2 regions of the Caballeronia sp. EK genome follow, and region 2 is predicted to be linked to the other one. Evidence: predicted binding sites of a transcription regulator. Region 2 holds the regulator's gene; the other holds the start of a gene.
The links. Region 2 encodes LexA, which represses DNA repair genes until DNA is damaged. Its sites were predicted from a motif close to ACTGTATNNNNATACAGT; they were not measured.

Region 1 (9,738 bases), on a different contig from region 2:
TGCGTCTTGCAGACCGGTCGACGGCTCGACGGCGAACTTGTGCAGCAGTTCGGGCGTCTTTTCCGCGACTTCTTCGATGTCCATGCCGCCTTCGCTCGACGCCATCACGACGACTTTCTGCGAAACGCGGTCGAGCACGAGGCCGACGTACAGTTCCTTCTTGATGTCCGCGCCTTCTTCGATCAGCAGGCGATTCACCTTCTGGCCTTCGGCGCCGGTCTGGTGCGTGATGAGCTGCATGCCGAGGATCTGGTTCGCGTATTCGCGGACCTGTTCGATCGACTTCGCGACCTTCACGCCGCCGCCCTTACCGCGGCCGCCGGCGTGAATCTGCGCCTTGACGACCCAAACCGGGCCGCCCAGCTCTTCCGCGGCCTTGACCGCATCATCCACCGAGAACACGGGTTTGCCGCGCGGGACCGCGACGCCGAATTTCCGCAGGATTTCCTTACCCTGGTACTCGTGAATCTTCATGCGTGATTCCTTCAGTCTGAGAGTTGGAGTGAACTTCTATGTGCTTGAACCGCTTTTTTTTCGATTCTTGTTTGAATTCCATGCGTGCGCGCAAGCGCTGCCTGCGCGCTACGAGGCGGACTTTGTCTCCGGCCTGTCCTGTACCTTTGTGCCGGTGTCCGTTTGACCGGCGGGTGCGTGGCCGAACCAGCGCGGGTAATACTCTTTGACCGCGGGGCCGTCGAAACGCAACGCGTGACACCGGCCGAGCTGAAACGGCGGCTCGTCCTGCGGTGCGGTCGTGGAGGGATTGGCGGCGTCGGATTGATTGAACGGATTGCCGTCTTCGATCTTCCAGACGTCGCCGGCGAATGCCTGAATGGCCGCGGTCGGCAAGACGCCGCACAGTTCGGTGAGATGCGTGCAGCCGGCCGCGCCGCGCAAGAGCCTGTTGGCTTCGCGGCGAAAACTTTGGAGCAGATTGAGCCCGATGAGCTTGCGATAGACCGGATTGGACTCGGCGCACAGAGCGCCATAGGGCGACCAGTCCGACGATGCTTCGACGTCGACGATGGTGAGCTTGCGGTCGATGGTGATGCGCAGCCAGAGTTCATGGATCGGCAGGCCGTGTGGCCGGACGCCCGTGGCGAGGCGAAAGTCGCGCGGCTTCTCATCGGTTAGACAGGCTTCGATATCCCAGAGGCCGTCGTCACGCTCGAACGCTTCCAGCCTAATCGCGCGACGGTGGCGCAATTGTCGGGGAGCGGGAGGCGAGAGAGGCATGCTGGAAGTGAGCCGGTACGGGGGAAACCGTGGAATTTTAGCATATTGGGTATTTGGAGCCGGACATGCGTTCCACGAATGAAACGTGCGTGCGGTTTCGGCTGAGACAGGCCGACATTCAGTCGTCGACGATCTCTTCGCTCCAGTCCTCGTCGCCGCCCTTCAGTATCTTCCCGATGGTGCCACTCGAAAAGCCGCGCGCGGCCAGAAAGCGCGCCTGCTTCGCACGTTCGGCAGGCGTCTCGGGCCGCACGCCGTACTTCTTCTCCCACACGGCCTGGGCGCGCGCGGTTTCGGATTGCGCGAGTTTGTCAGCGGTTTCACTGATGAGCTCATCGCCGACGGCATGGCGCTTCAACTCGCTGATGATCCTGCTGCCACCCATACGCGACGCCCGCCGATGCACGACGCTCTCGACAAAGCGCTCGTTCGACAGCCAGCCATCGCGTTCGAGGCTGTCGAGCAGCGATTCGAGCAAATCGGCTTCGTCAACGTACGGGCGCAGCTTGCGCGACAACTCCGCCCGACTGTATTCGCGCCGCGAGAGAAACGCGAGCGCACGCCCTTTCAGCGAGCGCTGCGGGCGTTTGGGATTGTTGGCTTCGCTCGCCGAAGGCTTTCGGGTGCGTTGACTGGAGCGGCTGTAGACTGGTTTCGCCGATTCGCCACCTGCCTGCTCGGCAGGCGCGCATTGCTCGAAGGGCTCGAAAGGATCGGCGTCTTCGAACGGGTCCGTGAAGGGGGTGAGATCGGGTTCTGAGGGTTTGCTTGCGGGCGTGGCGGCCAGCGGCGCGCTATCAACGGGACGTGCCTTCGGCTGCTCGGTCGCCTGCTTCAGCAACGCGCGTGCTTGCTCGAGACGCGCGGCGCGATCGCTCGCATCCTCGCTTTTTTCGCCGTCGTTCACGGGCTCAAAAACGCGACGCGCCGACGCGAATGACTTCGCGTCGGCGCGCTGCTTGTTACTGCGTTTGAAGCCGCTCGACTTCGACGATGCACCACGCCGCTCGCTGCTTCGTTCGTAGCGATCGGCAGAGTCGGAACCGCTCTCGGTTCCGTCATCCGCCATGTCAGCCTTCGATCCGAACCGACGCTTCTGCATCGTCCTTCAAGCCTGATGCTTACTCGTCGTCGGCCGTTGCAGCGCCTGCGACAGCAGCCTCGCCCAGCGCGGCGACACCCAGCGATGCGCGGATCTTGTTCTCGATCTCGCGTGCGATGTCCGGATTCTCGCGCAGGAATTCACGCGCGTTGTCCTTGCCCTGACCGATGCGGTCGCCGTTGTAGCTGTACCAGGCGCCGGCCTTGTCGACCAGCTTCGCCTGCACGCCGAGATCGATGATTTCGCCCTGACGCGAGATGCCTTCGCCGTACAGGATGTCGAAGATGGCTTCGCGGAACGGCGGCGACACCTTGTTCTTCACGACCTTCACGCGCGTCTCGTTGCCGATGACTTCGTCGTTCTTCTTGATCGAGCCGATACGGCGGATATCCAGACGCACCGACGAATAGAACTTGAGCGCATTACCGCCCGTGGTGGTTTCCGGGTTGCCGAACATCACGCCGATCTTCATGCGAATCTGGTTGATGAAGATCACGAGGCAGTTCGTGCGCTTGATCGTACCGGTGAGCTTGCGCAGCGCCTGCGACATCAGACGCGCTTGCAGACCCGGCAGCGAATCGCCCATTTCGCCTTCGATTTCCGCCTTCGGCACGAGCGCCGCGACCGAGTCGATGACGATCATGTCGATGGAGCCGGAGCGCACCAGCGCATCCGCGATTTCCAGCGCCTGCTCGCCCGTGTCCGGCTGCGAGATCAGCAGATCCTGCGCGTTCACGCCGAGCTTTTGCGCGTATTGCACGTCGAGCGCGTGTTCTGCGTCGATGAACGCCGCCGTGCCGCCGAGCTTCTGCATCTCCGCGATCACTTGCAGCGTGAGCGTGGTCTTGCCCGAGGACTCCGGACCGTAGATTTCCACGACACGGCCGCGCGGCAAGCCGCCGACGCCGAGCGCGATGTCCAGTCCGAGCGAACCGGTGGAAACCACCTGAATGTCTTCGACCGCCTCACCTGCGCCGAGCCGCATGATCGACCCTTTGCCGAATTGCTTTTCGATCTGCGAGAGCGCGGCGGCCAGGGCCTTGCTCTTTTCCGCAGTCATTCCAGCCGGGCCTTTCTTGCTTTCTTCCATGAATCGTCCTTTGCTATGATGAACGGCGTCTGAGGCAGTGTTCACGGGCTTTTCCGTTGCTCGATCGAGCATACGAAACCACGCTTCACACTCACGCAGACACTGTATAAAAAAACAGTAGTTTTTGCAAGCATGCAACCGCGTGGCGCAGCTTTTTTTCCACGCCGCGCGAGACGCGCTAAAACTACGAAACACCTGGAGACCGCCGCGCCGGGCGACAAACGGTGCCGGCAATATAAGGCGCACACGACGATGCGAATCCTCATTGCCGAAGACGACAGCATACTCGCGGACGGCCTCGTCCGATCACTCCGCCAATCGGGATACGCCGTCGACCATGTGAAGCATGGCGTCGAGGCGGACACCGCGCTTTCCCTGCAGACTTTCGACCTGCTGATACTCGATCTCGGCCTGCCGCTCATGCCCGGCCTCGAAGTCCTGCGCCGCCTGCGCGCGCGCAACTCGCAGATGCCCGTGCTGATCCTGACCGCCGCCGACAGCGTCGATGAACGCGTCAAAGGCCTCGATCTCGGCGCGGATGACTATATGGCCAAACCCTTCGCGCTGAACGAGCTCGAAGCACGCGTGCGGGCGCTCACACGGCGCGGCGCGGGCGGCGGCCCGACGGTCGTCAAGCACGGCTCGCTTTCCTTCGATCAGGTCGGGCGGATTGCGACGATCGGCGATCAGGTCATCGATCTGTCCGCGCGCGAGCTCGGCGTGCTCGAAGTGCTGTTGCAAAGAACCGGCCGGCTCGTGTCGAAGGAACAGCTCGTCAATCATCTGTGCGAATGGGGCGAGGAAGTCAGCAATAACGCGATCGAGGTCTACGTGCACCGGTTGCGCAAAAAGATCGAGCCGAGCGGCGCGAAGATCATCACGGTACGCGGCCTGGGTTACACGCTGGAGAAAGCGGGCGTCACGGCGCCCGGCACGAACGGCGCGGGCCCGCAACCGTCGGGCGTCGCCGCCGGCCAACACTATAAGTAGCCTGCATGGCGTCGCCCGCTTCCACCGAATCGCCCGAGTCGAAGAACCACGCGAAGACGAGCGCCGACGATTCCGACGCCCAGCGCGACGCGCGCTATGCCAACCCTTTCGCGCCGCCCGACGAACTCGAGCCCGACGACGAGACGCATCCGCGCTCGCTCTTCGGCGAGATTCTCGACTGGATGCTCGCGCCGCTGCTGCTGCTCTGGCCGATGAGCATCGCGGTAACGTATCTCGTCGCGAAGTCGATCGCGAACGGGCCGTTCGACCGCGCGCTCGAAGCCGACGCCTACGTGCTCGCGCGCCAGATTCAGCCGGTCAACGGCGTCGCCGAATTGCGGCTTCCGGACGCGACGCGCGATTTCCTGCGCGCCGACAACGTCGACAGCGTGTTCTTTCAGGTGCTCGGCACGCGCGGCGAGCTGGTCGGCGGCGACCGCGACATGCCCTTGCCGCACGACGACGATCGTCCGCAGCCGGGCATCGTCGAGTTTCGCGACGATGTGCTGCGCGGCAACGACATCCGCGTCGCGTATACGACCGTCGATCTGCCCGGCCTCGCGCCCGGCCGCGATCCGGACAGCGCGCAACCGGTGCTCGTGCAGGTGGCCGAGACGCTCGACAAGCGCAGCCAGCTCGCCAACGACATCATCAAGGGCGTGATCCTGCCGCAGTTCGTGATCCTGCCGCTCGCGATCATCCTCGTATGGTTCGGGCTGTCGCGCGGGCTCGCGCCGCTGCATGCGCTGCAGTCGAACATCCGCGCGCGCCGCCCCGACGATCTCTCGCCGCTCCAGGCGGGCAGCGCGCCGCCGGAGATCGCGCCGCTCGTCGCGTCGTTCAACGATCTGCTCACGCGCCTCGAACAGAACATGGAGTTCCAGAAACGCTTCATCGCCGATGCCGCGCATCAGATGAAGACGCCGCTCGCGGGCCTGCGCATGCAGGCGGAACTGGCGATGCGCCAGGATGTATCGACGGAAGTGCAGCACTCGCTCGAACAGATCGCGATGAGTTCCGAGCATGCCGCGCGCCTCGTGACGCAACTGCTCGCGCTCGCTCGCGCCGAGAATCGTGCGACGGGGCAGATATTCACGCCCATCGTGCTGACCGATCTCGCGCGGCTCGCCGTGCGCGACTGGGTTCAGGCCGCGCTCGCGAAGCGCATGGACCTCGGTTATGAAGAGCCGCCGTTTCCGGTCGAAGTGGAAGGCAACGTCGTGATGTTGCGGGAGATGTTGTCGAACCTGATCGACAACGCGATCCGCTACACGCCGGCGGGCGGGCGCATCACCGTGCGCGTGCGGACCGACGATAACGATCTCGATCTCGTGCATCTCGAAGTGGAAGACACGGGCCTCGGCATTCCGGCGGCGGAGCGCACGCGCGTGGTCGAACGCTTCTATCGCATACTCGGGCGCGAGGGCGATGGCAGCGGACTCGGCCTTGCGATCGTCAAGGAGATCGCGACGATGCACGGCGGCTCGCTCGCCATCGAGGATCATGTGTATCAGGACAGCCCGAGACTCGCCGGAACCCTTGTACGGGTCAGCCTCCAGCGGGTTTTTCCTGCCCGGGACAAACCCTGAGCGTAAGTCTCGCGCAGCGGTTTTGCTCGCGCGAGAAGAACGAGATTAAAAGAATTTAAACGATCGTTCGAAACACATGCCCGCCAATTCCGCGAACATCCCTGTTATAGCCTCGATGTTGCCCGTTAGTCACCGCGTCAGAACGCCGTAAGTTTTCGTTCCAATAATCTTTGCACCGGAGCCGCCTAGTCGCGGACCGATGTATTCGAAAATTCAAATCAGGAGACGATACATGGCTACGGTTGAGGGGCGCGTGTCACACGCACCGATGACGGCGGAGGAGAAGAAAGTCATCTTCGCCTCGTCGCTCGGCACGGTGTTCGAATGGTATGACTTCTATCTGGCGGGCTCGCTCGCCGTCTATATCAGCAAGACCTTCTTCTCGGGCGTCAATCCGACGGCCGGCTTCATCTTCACCTTGCTGGGCTTCGCCGCGGGCTTCGCGGTGCGTCCGTTCGGCGCGATCGTGTTCGGCCGGCTCGGCGATATGGTCGGGCGCAAGTACACGTTCCTCGTGACCATCGTGATCATGGGTCTGTCGACGTTCCTGATCGGCTTCCTGCCGGGATACGCGACGATCGGCATCGCGGCGCCGGTCATCTTCATCGCGATGCGGCTGTTGCAAGGTCTCGCGCTCGGCGGAGAGTACGGCGGCGCGGCGACATACGTCGCGGAGCACGCGCCTTCGAACAAGCGCGGCGCGTGGACGGCGTGGATCCAGACCACCGCGACGCTCGGCCTGTTCATCTCGCTGATCGTGATTCTCGCGGTGCGCACGATCATGGGCGAAGAACAGTTCGGCGCGTGGGGCTGGCGCATTCCGTTCCTCGTGTCGATCCTGCTGCTCGCCGTGTCCGTTTGGATTCGCATGAAGCTGCACGAGTCGCCGGTGTTCGAGCGCATCAAGGCGGAAGGCAAGACCTCGAAGGCGCCGCTCACGGAAGCATTCGGCGAGTGGAAGAACCTGAAGATCGTGCTGCTCGCGCTCTTCGGTCTGACGGCGGGCCAGGCGGTCGTGTGGTACACGGGCCAGTTCTATTCGCTGTTCTTCCTGACGCAGACGCTGAAGGTCGATGGCACCAGCGCGAACATCATGGTCGCCGTGGCGCTGCTGATCGGCACGCCGTTCTTCGTGTTCTTCGGTTCGCTGTCGGACCGCATCGGGCGCAAGCCGATCATCATGGCGGGCTGTCTGATCGCCGCGTTGAGCTTCTTCCCGCTCTTCAAGGCGCTCGCTCACTACACGAATCCGACGCTCGAAGCCGCGACGCAGAAGTCGCCGATCGTCGTGATCGCCAATCCGGACGAGTGCTCGTTCCAGTTCAATCCGGTGGGCACGGCGAAGTTCACGAGCTCCTGCGATATCGCGAAGAGCGCGCTGTCGAAGGCGGGTCTGAACTATGAGAACGTGGCGGCGCCGGCGGGCACGCAGGCGCAGATCAAGGTCGGCGAGACGGTGGTGAACACGTACGACGGCAAGGCCGCCGACGCCAAGGTTCAAGGCGCGGCCTTCGACAAGACGCTCGCAGGCACGCTGAAGAGCGCGGGCTATCCGGCGAAAGCCGATCCGGCGCTGATCAACTGGCCGATGGCGATCGTGGTGCTGACGATCCTCGTGATCTTCGTGACGATGGTGTACGGGCCGATCGCGGCGATGCTGGTCGAGATGTTCCCGGCGCGGATCCGCTATACGTCGATGTCGCTGCCGTATCACATCGGCAATGGCTGGTTCGGCGGCTTCCTGCCTGCGACGGCCTTCGCGATCGTCGCGGCCAGGGGCGATATCTACTCCGGCTTGTGGTATCCGATTGTGATCGCGCTGGCGACGTTCGTGATCGGCATGCTGTTCGTGAAGGACACGCGCAAGTCGAATGTCTATCACGAGGATTGATGCGGGCTTCGCCTGCCCTTCCACGCGGTTCTTAAGAATTCGCGTGGAAGGGGTTGACAGCCTGTACGACGCTCGCCATAATCTCGTCTTCTTTCGGCGAATTAGCTCAGTCGGTTAGAGCGACGGAATCATAATCCGCAGGTCCGGGGTTCGAGTCCCTGATTCGCCACCAGCTTCAAGAAAAAGCCTCTGTCCCACAAGGACAGCGGCTTTTTGCTTTCTTCCTCACGCGCGCGTTCCCCATCCCCCTCATGCTTAAATAGCGCATCCGCTTCCTCAAGCATCTAGAACGTGCCCACCTTCGACCAACTCGCCGCGACCATCCGCGATCGTTTCCCCGACCTGAGCCCGCAATTCCAGGCCGGCGCCGCGTTTCTTCTCGACTATCCCGACGAGGTCGCCGTCCTCTCGATGCGCAAGGTCGCCGAACGCGCGAAGGTCCAACCCGCCGCGATGGTCCGCCTGTCGCAACAGCTCGGCTTTCCCGGCTGGAACGAACTCCGCGAAATCTTCGTGAGCCGAGTCCGCACGCGTCCCGAACCGCTGACGACGCGCGCCCGCTCGCTCGTAAAAAGCGGCGCCGACAATCACCTGAGCCGCGATCTCGCGCAAGCGCAATCGCACAACCTCGATCTCACGCTCGCGCAAAACGCCGAGAGCGTCGTCGATGCGGCGAAGACGCTGAAGAAAGCGCCGCATGTCCACGTCGCGGGCTTTCGTTCGTGTTATCCCGTCGCGTTCAGCCTGCTCTACGGCTATCGCCTGTTCCGCCCGTCAGTGAGCCTCGTCAGCGGCGAAGCCGGCACGCTCGAAATGCAGTTGCGCGGCATCGAAAAGCGGCACGCCGTGGTCGTCGTGAGCTTCGCGCCGTATTCCGTCGAAGCCGTGCGCGTCGCGCAGGCGGCGATCGAGCGCGGCGCGAAACTCATCGCGCTCACGGACAGCGCCGTGTCGCCCATCGCGTTGAATGCGGATCACACGCTGATCTTCTCGCACGAATCGCCGTCGTTCTTTCCGTCGCTCGTCGCGGCGTCGGCGCTGGCGGAAATGCTCGTCGCGCATCTGCTCGCGCTCGAAGGCAAGGATGCAGTCGCCAATCTGGAGCAGGCCGAAGCCGCGCTGCACTCGCAAGGCGCGTACGCGGCAAGCTGACCGGGCGCGCAACACGTTGCCGATGCACGCACACTTGACAACAAATGTTGTTGAAGCGTTAAAATCACACATCGCGTGTTGCGAGCGCATTCAAAAGGCAGGGATCATGTCCACGGTATTTCATCGCGCGCCGCGCGCCAAGCTTCCCGTCGCGGTTCGTGGCGACGGCATCGAGATCGTCGATTCGACGGGCAAGCGCTATATCGACGCATGCGGCGGCGCGGCCGTCTCGTGTCTCGGTCACAGTCATCCGCGCGTGATCGATGCGATCCAGCGCCAGGTGCAGCAATTGCCCTACGCGCACACGTCGTTCTTCACGACGGAACCCGCCGAAGCGCTCGCGGACCTGCTCGTCGAAGCCGCGCCGAAGAATCTCGGTCACGTCTATTTCGTGTCGGGCGGTTCGGAAGCAATGGAAGCCGCGCTCAAACTCGCGCGCCAGTATTTCGTCGAGAAAGGCCAGTCCGAACGGCGGCATTTCATCGCCCGGCGGCAGAGCTATCACGGCAACACGCTCGGCGCGCTCGCCATCGGCGGCAACGCATGGCGTCGCGAGCCGTTCCTGCCGATCCTGATCGAGGCGCATCACGTCACGCCCTGCTTCGCGTATCGCGAGCAACGAGCGGACGAAACCGACGAAGTCTTCGCGCAACGCCTCGCCGACGAGCTCGAAGCGAAGATTCTCGAA
Region 2 (9,738 bases):
GAGTTCTGGCACGGTGCGAGCTAGCATGTTCGCGTCGGTAAGCGTTTTCCAGCGTTGTCACCCAAGGGGCGACGCACGATGATGAAGCAACGCCGCGGGTAAATCGCGCTTCGGGTCGCGTCGGGCGGGCGCGAAGGGCAAGTTGGCCAGGGAGGTCATGATGGAAAGCTACCGAAAAATCCTGCTCTGCTATGACGGCTCCAGAGAAGGTCGCAAGGCATTGCGCCAAGGCGCGAATCTCGCGCTGGATCTGAATGCCGAGACGCACGTCCTCGCAGTGGTGGACATGCGCTCGAGCATCGCGCAGAGCGCCGGACTGCTAACCGATATGGCCTGCGGACGCTTCGAAGAGGCCGCGCGCGACATTCTGCAGGAAGGCGTCGAGTGGCTCCGCGAACGCGGTCTTCAGGCGCAGGGACATTTTGCGTTCGGGCATCCGATCGACGAGATCGCCGCGCTCGCCGAAAGCCTTCAGGTCGATCTCGTCGTGGTCGGGCATCGTTGCCGCAACGGTCTCGCGCGCTGGTGGATGGGCGCGGGCAACACGCCCTTGCTCGACCGCGTGAAGTGCAGCATTCTCGTGGCCGTCTGTCAGGCGGGTGAATCGGCGGAAGCGGAAGACGAAGCGGCTTACGCGGCCAAGCCCGTCAAGGCCGAAGCCGGCGCCTGATCGTCAGCCATTGAGATCGACCGCGACGAGCTTCCATGACACGAGGCCGTAGCGGTGAAAGATCGCCGAGTAACGCGCATCTCCGGCGCCGTGCTGATACGTGACGACGAACGTGTTCAGGCTTCGATAACCGGCGGTGGTCTGTGGCGGTTCCCTGGGCGCCTGCTGCGCGGCCGTGACGCCCGAGGCCGGCGCGTTCGACGGCGTTGCCGATGCACCGTTTCCGGCTTGCGGCGGTTGCTCGCCCGGATCGCCGCGCGGCGGAATGCCGTTCAGAATCGCCGCGACGCCGTCCGGTGTCGCATATGAATCGACGAGAGGACCGACGAGCGCCGCACCGATCATCGCCCCGATGATTGCGAGCGGATTGCCGCTCTTTTGAATATCGACGCGGCGCGTGAGCAGCGCGCCGACCTGTTCCTTGAGGCTCGCGCGCAACGCGGGAAAATCCACGTACTGATTGACGGTCTGCGCGTCGCGGGCATCGGCTGCGCGTTTCACGCGATTCAGCGCGATATAAGGTGACGCGTAAATAAAAGCGAGCGCCGCGACGAGAATCAGGACGACGAACGCGGTAGCGACAGAACGGGTAGTGCGGGACATGCGACGACGAAGCCTCTTTGCAAAACGTGAATCCGGGATTGACCACGCCGGTGCGCGATAAATCCCGCGAATTCACGTTCCACCCCGATTCAGGCGAGGATGCCGCCGGCGAGCCCCGCGTCTTCCTCCGCGATGCAACGGTCGATCATGCGCGACACTTCGTCGATCTTGCCCACCAGAATCACGCGCGATTGCCCGCGATAGACGCGCACCGGCGCGCGCTGTTCCGGCTCCGCGTGCACCGTGCTGCTCAGCGACACGCGCGCGAAAGCCGGCTGCCGGGAGGGCAGCGCGGGCATGTCGTCGAAGAGGTCGGGGGCGGTTTCGGCGTGCGGCGTGCCGCATGCGATCAGCGTGCGCAGATGGCGCAGGCGGCCAAACTGACGGAAGGGCAGCAGACGGGCAAAACGTTCCATGATGACTCTCCAGACGATAGGACGCACCGCGGCGCACCGCGCACGGCGGCCGTCATGCTTGTTGTGTTTGAGCCGCCTCGACTGAGCGTTAAAGCGGTTGGTGAGGCTATCTTGCGATGTCAATGGGACATTTCTTGTCCCATTCTTATCTCTTTCTGAACGTGAGCGAACGATATGCCCGCGCTTTTCGCTCCCCGCCCTTGCCGGGTGGAGATTTCAGAACTCGCCAGAACGAATCAGGCCAACCGCGATGCCTTCCAGCGCGAAATCGCCGCTGCCGGAGCGCACGAAAATGTTCTCGTAGTCCGGGTTCTCGGCGATCAGTTCGACCCCGTCCGGACGACGTTTCCAGCGTTTGACCGTGACGTCGTCGCCCAGACGCGCGACGACGATCTGCCCGTCCTTCGCCTCGGTGCGCTTCTGCACGGCGAGCAGGTCGCCGTCGAGAATGCCGGCGTCGCGCATCGACAGGCCCCGCACTTTCAGCAGATAGTCCGGCTTGCTGGAGAAGAGCGCGGGATCGCATGCGTAATGCTGCGAGATGTGTTCCTGCGCGAGGATCGGGCTACCTGCCGCGACGCGTCCGACGAGCGGCAGCGACAGTTGCATGATGCTCTGATGCGGCAGCGTGAACTGATGCGGCAGTTCTTCCGAGCGATCGATGCGCGAGGCGTCGCCGAGCAGCCGGATGCCGCGCGACGAGCCCGCCGCGAGTTCGATCACGCCCTTGCGCGCCAGCGCCCGCAAGTGCTCCTCGGCCGAATTCGCCGAGCTGAAGCCGAGTTCCGCCGCGATCTCGGCGCGCGTCGGCGGAAAGCCCGTGCGGTCGATCGCGCGCTGGATCAGTTCGAAGACCTGCTGCTGCCGCGCGGTAAGTTTTGATGTCTTGGTCACAGGCTCTGGCCCCTGGGTGCACTGTATGGATGGACAGTTGACTGTATTTTTATACAGTATTTCGCGCTTTTCAAGCTTTACTTTAAGTTCGTCCGCCCGCAGCAGCGGAGGGCGCGTTTCGCCGCCACCGTCGCTTCTTCCACCCAGGAATATGCTTCTTAGCAGTTTTACGTATAAAAAAGTGAATAACGATTATTTCTAATCATATAGACGCCTCGATAGACTGATTCCGTCAATTCGATAAGACGGAGAACGGGGAATGCAAAGCATCAAGTTGGGATTGGGCAAAGGCGCGCGGCGCGTGCTCGCGGCGGCGGCGCTGACGGCGGCGGGCGTCGGGCTGGCTGCGTCGGCGTTCGCGCAGACGTCGTTTCTGAACGTCTCCTACGACCCGACCCGCGAGCTGTATCAGGACTTCAATCAGGCGTTCGCGAAAAAGTGGAAGGCCGACACGGGCGAAACGGTCACTTTCAAGCAGTCGCACGGCGGCTCGGGCGGACAGGCGCGCGCGGTGCTCGACGGTCTGCAGGCCGATGTCGTGACGCTCGCGCTCGCCTACGACATCGATGCGCTCGCGTCCAAGGGACTCGTCAACGCGGACTGGCAGAAGCGTCTGCCGGACAACGCGTCGCCGTACACATCGACGATCGTGTTTCTCGTGCGCAAGGGCAATCCGAAGCACATCAAGGACTGGGACGATCTGGCCAAGCCGGGCGTGTCGATCGTCACGCCGAATCCGAAGACCTCGGGTGGCGCGCGCTGGAACTATCTCGCGGCGTGGGCGTATGCGCAGCACAAGCCGGGCGGCAACGACCAGACCGCCAAGGATTTCGTCACGAAGCTCTACAAGAACGCCGGCGTGCTCGATTCCGGCGCGCGCGGCGCCACGACGAGCTTCGTGCAGCGCGGCCAGGGCGACGTGCTGATCGCATGGGAGAACGAGGCGTTCCTCTCGGTGAAGGAATTCGGCACGGACAAGTTCGAGATCGTGGTGCCGTCGGTGAGCATTCTCGCGGAGCCGCCGGTCGCGGTGGTGGACAAGGTCGTCGACAAGCACGGTACGCGCAAGCTCGCCGATGCCTATCTCAAGTATCTGTACAGCGACGAAGGACAACAGATCGCCGCGCGCAATTTTTATCGGCCGCGCTCGGACAAGGTGCCCGCTGAACTCACGAAGCAGTTTCCGAAGCTGAAGCTCTACACCATCGACGACACGTTCGGCGGTTGGACGAAGGCGCAGAAGACGCACTTCGCGGACGGCGGCGTGTTCGATTCGATCTATCAACCGCAGTAAGCGAAAGAGCGGGCGACGCGGCGCGTCAATGACGCCGCGCGCCCCGAAGCAGCGACGCGCCTAACCCCGGCGCAAGAAAAGGATCAATCAAGGATGACGACCCTCACATTCAAGAAGCCGAGCGCGCTTCCCGGGTTCGGCCTGACGCTCGGCATCACGGTGGCGTACTTAAGCCTCGTGGTGCTGATTCCGCTTGCCGCCACCTTCGCGAAGACCGCGACGCTCGACTGGGCGCAGTTCGTGCGCGCGGTCACGTCGCCGCGCGTGCTCGCGTCCTATCGGCTCACGTTCAGTGCCGCGCTCGGCGGCGCGCTCATCAACGCGGTGTTCGGCTTTCTCGTCGCGTGGGTGCTCGTGCGCTACACGTTTCCGTTCAAGCGCATCGTCGATGCGATCGTCGATTTGCCGTTCGCGCTGCCGACGTCCGTCGCGGGCATCTCGCTCGCCGCGGTCTATGCGGGCAACGGCTGGATCGGGCAATATCTCGCGCCGTTCGGCATCAAGGTCGCGTTCACGCCGCTCGGCGTGCTCGTCGCGCTGACGTTCATCGGCTTGCCGTTCGTCGTGCGCACGGTGCAGCCGGTGCTGGAGGAGTTCGAGCGCGAACAGGAAGAGGCCGCCGCGTGCCTCGGCGCGACGCGCTGGCTGACGTTTCGCCGCGTCGTGCTGCCTTCGGTGTTTCCCGCGCTCCTGACCGGTTTCGCGCTCGCGTTCGCGCGTGCGCTCGGCGAGTACGGCTCGGTGATTTTCATCGCGGGCAATGTGCCGATGAAATCCGAGATCACGTCGCTGCTCATCATCACGAAGCTCGAACAGTACGACTACGCCGGCGCGACCGCGCTCGCCGTCGTGATGCTGTGCGTGTCGTTCCTGATGCTGCTCCTCATCAACACGCTGCAATGGTTCCTGCAGCGGCGCACGAGCAAGACGGGCGCGGCGCCTGCCGTCGCGGCCGGGCCTTCGCTGCATGTCGGACATCCGGGCGGAGGTCACGCATGAGTACGCCCGACAGCAAAGCGCTTCCGGTGCACGCCGCCGCACGCGTGCGCGCAAGCAGGCTCAATCCCGTCACCGAACCGCGCGCCGTGCGCTGGCTGCTGACGGGCATCGCGCTCGTGTTTCTTGCGCTCTTTCTCGTCGTGCCGCTCGTCGCGGTGTTCGTGCAGGCGTTCGCGAAGGGCATCGATTATTACTTCGAGTCGCTGAAGGATCCCGATGCGTGGTCCGCGATCAAGCTCACGCTGATCACCGCGGCGATCGCCGTGCCGCTGAACGTCGTGTTCGGGCTGGCCGCTTCGTGGGCGATCGCGAAGTTTGACTTTCGCGGCAAGGCGCTCCTGACCACGCTCATCGATTTGCCGTTCTCGGTTTCACCCGTGATCTCCGGTCTCATCTACGTGCTGATTTTCGGCGCGCAAGGCTGGTTCGGTCCGTGGCTCGCCGCGCATGACGTGCAGATCATCTTCGCGGTGCCGGGCATCGTGCTCGCGACGATCTTCGTGACCTTCCCGTTCGTCGCGCGCGAGCTGATTCCGCTGATGCAGGCGCAGGGCAACGACGAAGAGGAAGCGGCGCACGTGCTCGGCGCCTCCGGCTGGCAGATCTTCAGGCGCGTGACGCTGCCCAACGTGAAGTGGGGCCTGCTCTACGGCGTGATTCTCTGCAACGCGCGCGCGATGGGCGAGTTCGGCGCGGTATCGGTGGTGTCGGGCCATATCCGCGGCCAGACCGACACGATGCCGCTGCACGTCGAAATTCTCTACAACGAATACAACTTCTCGGCCGCGTTCGCGGTGGCGTCGCTGCTTGCGCTGCTCGCGCTCGTGACGCTCGCGCTCAAGCTCCTCGCGGAGCGGCGCATGTCGCAAGCCATCGGCGAAACCCGGACACCCGCACAGAATTGAAGAGGCCGACAACATCATGAGCATCATCGTTCGCAATCTGCAAAAACGCTTCGGCGATTTCACCGCGCTCGACAACGTCACGCTCGATTTTCCTGCGGGCGAACTCGTCGCGCTGCTCGGGCCTTCGGGCTGCGGCAAGACCACGCTCCTGCGGGTCATCGCGGGCCTCGAATTCGCCGATGCGGGCCAGGTCGTGCTGCATGGCGAGGACGTCGCGGCGGTCGGCGCGCGTGAGCGCCAAGTCGGCTTTGTGTTCCAGCATTACGCGCTCTTCAGACACATGACAGTGTTCGAGAACGTCGCGTTCGGCCTGCGTGTGAAGCCGCGCCGCGAGCGCCCGAGCGAAGCCGTGATCCGCGAGAAGGTGCATGAACTGCTGAAACTCGTGCAGCTCGACTGGCTCGCCGAGCGTTTCCCGTCCGAACTGTCGGGCGGGCAGCGGCAGCGCATCGCGCTCGCTCGCGCGCTCGCCGTCGAGCCGAAAGTGCTGCTGCTCGACGAGCCGTTCGGCGCGCTCGATGCCAAGGTGCGCAAGGAACTGCGCAGCTGGCTGCGCCGCCTGCACGACGATCTGCATATCTCGACGCTCTTCGTCACGCATGACCAGGAAGAGGCGCTCGAAGTGGCGGACCGTATCGTCGTGATGAATCATGGGCGGGTGGAGCAGGTGGGCAGTCCGCAAGACGTGTACGATCATCCGCAGACGTCGTTCGTGTACGAGTTTCTCGGCGCGGCGAACCGGCTGCACGGCAATGTCGATGCCGGCGGCTTTGTCGTCGATGGCGCCGCGAGCCCGATCGCCGCGGAGGCGCATTTCAGGGGCCGGGCGCTCGCGTATGTGCGTCCCCACGATCTCGCGCTATATCCCGCCGACGGCACGCATCGCGACGGCATCGTGGTCGGCGTGCGGCGCGTCGTGACGCTTGGCGGCTCGGTGCGTGTCGAGCTCGAAGGCAGCGCGGGCGGGGTGATCGAGGCGGAACTGGATCGCGAGGCATGGCGCGCGCTCAAGCTCGATGTCGGGGACGGCGTGACGGCCGTGCCGCGCGCGCTGCGCGTCTTTCCAGCGCCGTCGCCGGCGCAATGAGATAACAACATAAAAGGATCGCGGAGAGGTTTCACATGAATTTCCAGCAATTGCGCTTCGTGCGCGAGGCCGTGCGTCAGAACATGAATCTGACGGAGGTCGCCAACGTGCTCTACACGTCGCAGTCGGGCGTGTCGAAACAGATCAAGGATCTGGAGGACGAGCTCGGCGTCGATATCTTCATTCGCCGCGGCAAACGTCTCACGGGTCTCACGGAGCCGGGCAAGGAGGTGCATCAGCTGATCGAGCGCATGCTGCTCGACGCCGAGAACCTGCGACGCGTGGCGCGCCAGTTCGCGGATCAGGACAACGGCCATCTCGTCGTCGCGACGACGCACACGCAGGCGCGTTACGCGTTGCCGAAGGTCATCCGCCAGTTCACCGAGGTGTTCCCGAAGGTGCATCTCGCGCTGCGCCAGGGCAGTCCGCAACAGATCGCGCAGATGATCATCAATGGCGAGGCGGATATCGGCATCTCGACCGAAGCGCTCGACCGCTATCCGGATATCGTCACGTTTCCGTGCTATTCGTGGCATCACACGGTCGTCGTGCCGAAGGATCATCCGCTCGTCGGCCGCGAGAACATCACGCTCGAGCAGATCGCCGAATATCCGATCGTCACTTACGACCAGGACTTCACCGGCCGCTCGCACGTCGACCAGGCGTTCGCGAGCGCGGGCGCGATTCCCGATATCGTGCTCACCGCGATCGATGCCGACGTCATCAAGACGTATGTCGAGCTCGGCATGGGCATCGGCATCGTCGCGGCGATGGCCTACGACGCGAAGCGGGACACCGAGCTCGTCGCGCTCGATACGCAGCATCTGTTCGAGGCCAGCACGACGCGCGTCGGCCTGAGAAAGGGCGCGTTCCTGCGCGCGTATGCGTATCGATTGATCGAGATGTTCGCGCCGCAGCTCGAAGAAGCGCAGATCGCGGCCCAGCTTCGCGAAACGGCGTGATCCGCATGCCGGCTGATTTACAATCGCCGGCATGAATACTTCCTCTCTCCCTCGCATCGCCGTGCTGGCGACGGGCGGCACCATCGCCGGGTCCGCCGGTGACGCATCGAAGACGGCGGGCTACAAGGCGGGCGTCGTCGGCGTCGACAAATTGCTCGATGCCGTGCCGGCGCTCGGTACCGTGGCGCGCATTCACGCGGAGCAGATCGCGAGCATCGACAGCAAGGACATGAGCGCCGCGCTGTGGACCACACTCTCATCGCGCATCGACGAACTGCTCGCGCAGGACGATATCGATGGCGTGGTCGTCACGCATGGCACCGATACGCTCGAAGAAACCGCGTATCTGCTGCATCTCACGGTGAAGAGCGCGAAGCCTGTCGTGCTGACGGCGGCGATGCGCCCGTCGACGGCGCTGTCCGCCGATGGCCCGCTCAATCTGCTGAATGCGGTGACTGTCGCGGCATCGAGGGACGCGGCGGGCAAGGGCGTGCTCGTGGCGGTCAATAACCAGATTCATAGCGCGCGCGATGTCACCAAGACGAGCACTTATGCCGTCGATGCGTTTCGCTCGCCCGAGACCGGCGTGCTCGGTTTTGTGCAGGACGGGCGCGTCGAGTTTCAGCGTATGGTCGTGCGGCCGCATACCGTGGCGAGCGAGTTCTCCGTGACCGATCAATGGCCGACGGTCGAGATCGTCGCGAGTTACGCGGATGCATCGCGGGTGATGGTCGATGCGCTTGTTGCGGCGGGAGTGCGGGGGATTGTTGTTGCGGGGACGGGCAATGGCTCGATGCATGCGACGCTTACGCAGGCGCTCGCCGATGCCGTTTCGCACGGCGTCGCGGTCGTGCGCGCGTCGCGCGTGGGGGCGGGGCATGTGATGCGCAACGGCGCCGCGAATGATGACGCCATCGGGAGCGTCAGTGCGGGGACGCTTAACCCTTATAAAGCGCGGGTTTTGTTGATGCTTGCTCTTGCTTCGGGAGTTGATGACTTGCAGCGCGTTTTTGATGTTTATTAGGGTTTTTTTTGTTTGCTTCGGCTGCTATGGATGGCCTGAGTTCTTGTCGGTCTATTAGCACTGCCCCTCCCCGGGGCGGGGGTCACTTTCTTTGCTGCTGCAAAGAAAGTAACCAAAGAAAGCAGCTCGTTTAAGCCCGCGGTCACACGAAGTTTGGCCATGCTTGCCAGCCGCTAGTGGCCCTCGCCTAAGTGTCGCCCTCGAAGGACTTACCGGGCTTGGATCGCGCACGGTCTGCCGCACCAAATGGTTTGGCGCGCTGGTTCAGCACGAAATGGTTTCGGCACAGCGCTACGCGCTGCCGTTGGGGATGCAAGGGAAACCTTCGAAGAAGCACGCGCAAACCCGATTGACCCGTCGGCCGCGAAGCGGGCTGGAGCCATTTGGTGCTGAACCAGTTTGTGGTGTGGTGCGATGTGACAGACCGTGCGCGAGCCAAGCTCGATTGGGCCTTCGAGGGTGACACTTAGGCGAGTGCCATCGACGGCTGGCAAGCATGGCCAACGTGCGTGTGACCTCGAGCGGTGAGAAGCTGTTTCTTTGGTTACTTTCTTTGCAGCAGCAAAGAAAGTGACTGCCGCCCCGCACAGGGGCAGTGCTAATAAACCGACACGAACTCAGGCCATCCATAGAAACCAAAACAAACGAATCCGACGCGGACACCCGACGATAAACCGTCTGACCGACCAAGGCTTACCCGGCGCATCACCGGGTGCCGCTTCTCGGACCCCACTTTGTCGCCCTCAGCCCAGAGCGACGTTTGTCCCGCGTGCCCATACGCGGGACGCCCCACGGTTCAGGTGCCGCTTACGCAGCCTTGGCTTGCGCCGGCTCGTCAGCCACCTGGAAGTTCGACATGATTTCGAGCGCACGCACGAGCGCCG

Region 1: a site for LexA is predicted at 3,530-3,547, ahead of recA (recombinase RecA). Genes of this name have one in related genera too.

What each region holds. Positions count from the first base shown of each region.
Region 1 is NZ_JACSUE010000009.1:271,049-280,786, reverse strand. It holds gene sucC (ADP-forming succinate--CoA ligase subunit beta) at 1-489, opposite strand, end outside; gene IAG25_RS27200 (DUF2889 domain-containing protein) at 583-1,236, opposite strand; gene recX (recombination regulator RecX) at 1,355-2,338, opposite strand; gene recA (recombinase RecA) at 2,358-3,428, opposite strand; gene IAG25_RS27185 (response regulator transcription factor) at 3,681-4,418, shown strand; gene IAG25_RS27180 (sensor histidine kinase) at 4,424-6,007, shown strand; gene IAG25_RS27175 (MFS transporter) at 6,240-7,898, shown strand; tRNA gene IAG25_RS27170 (tRNA-Met) at 7,994-8,070, shown strand; gene IAG25_RS27165 (MurR/RpiR family transcriptional regulator) at 8,190-9,050, shown strand; gene IAG25_RS27160 (aspartate aminotransferase family protein) at 9,157-9,738, shown strand, end outside.
Region 2 is NZ_JACSUE010000003.1:444,223-453,960, reverse strand. It holds gene IAG25_RS10750 (universal stress protein) at 161-670, shown strand; gene IAG25_RS10745 (DUF2939 domain-containing protein) at 674-1,273, opposite strand; gene IAG25_RS10740 (hypothetical protein) at 1,363-1,689, opposite strand; gene lexA (transcriptional repressor LexA) at 1,906-2,583, opposite strand; gene IAG25_RS10730 (sulfate ABC transporter substrate-binding protein) at 2,843-3,877, shown strand; gene cysT (sulfate ABC transporter permease subunit CysT) at 3,971-4,876, shown strand; gene cysW (sulfate ABC transporter permease subunit CysW) at 4,873-5,781, shown strand; gene IAG25_RS10715 (sulfate/molybdate ABC transporter ATP-binding protein) at 5,798-6,868, shown strand; gene IAG25_RS10710 (CysB family HTH-type transcriptional regulator) at 6,904-7,830, shown strand; gene IAG25_RS10705 (asparaginase) at 7,862-8,854, shown strand; gene IAG25_RS10700 (2-hydroxy-3-oxopropionate reductase) at 9,662-9,738, opposite strand, start outside.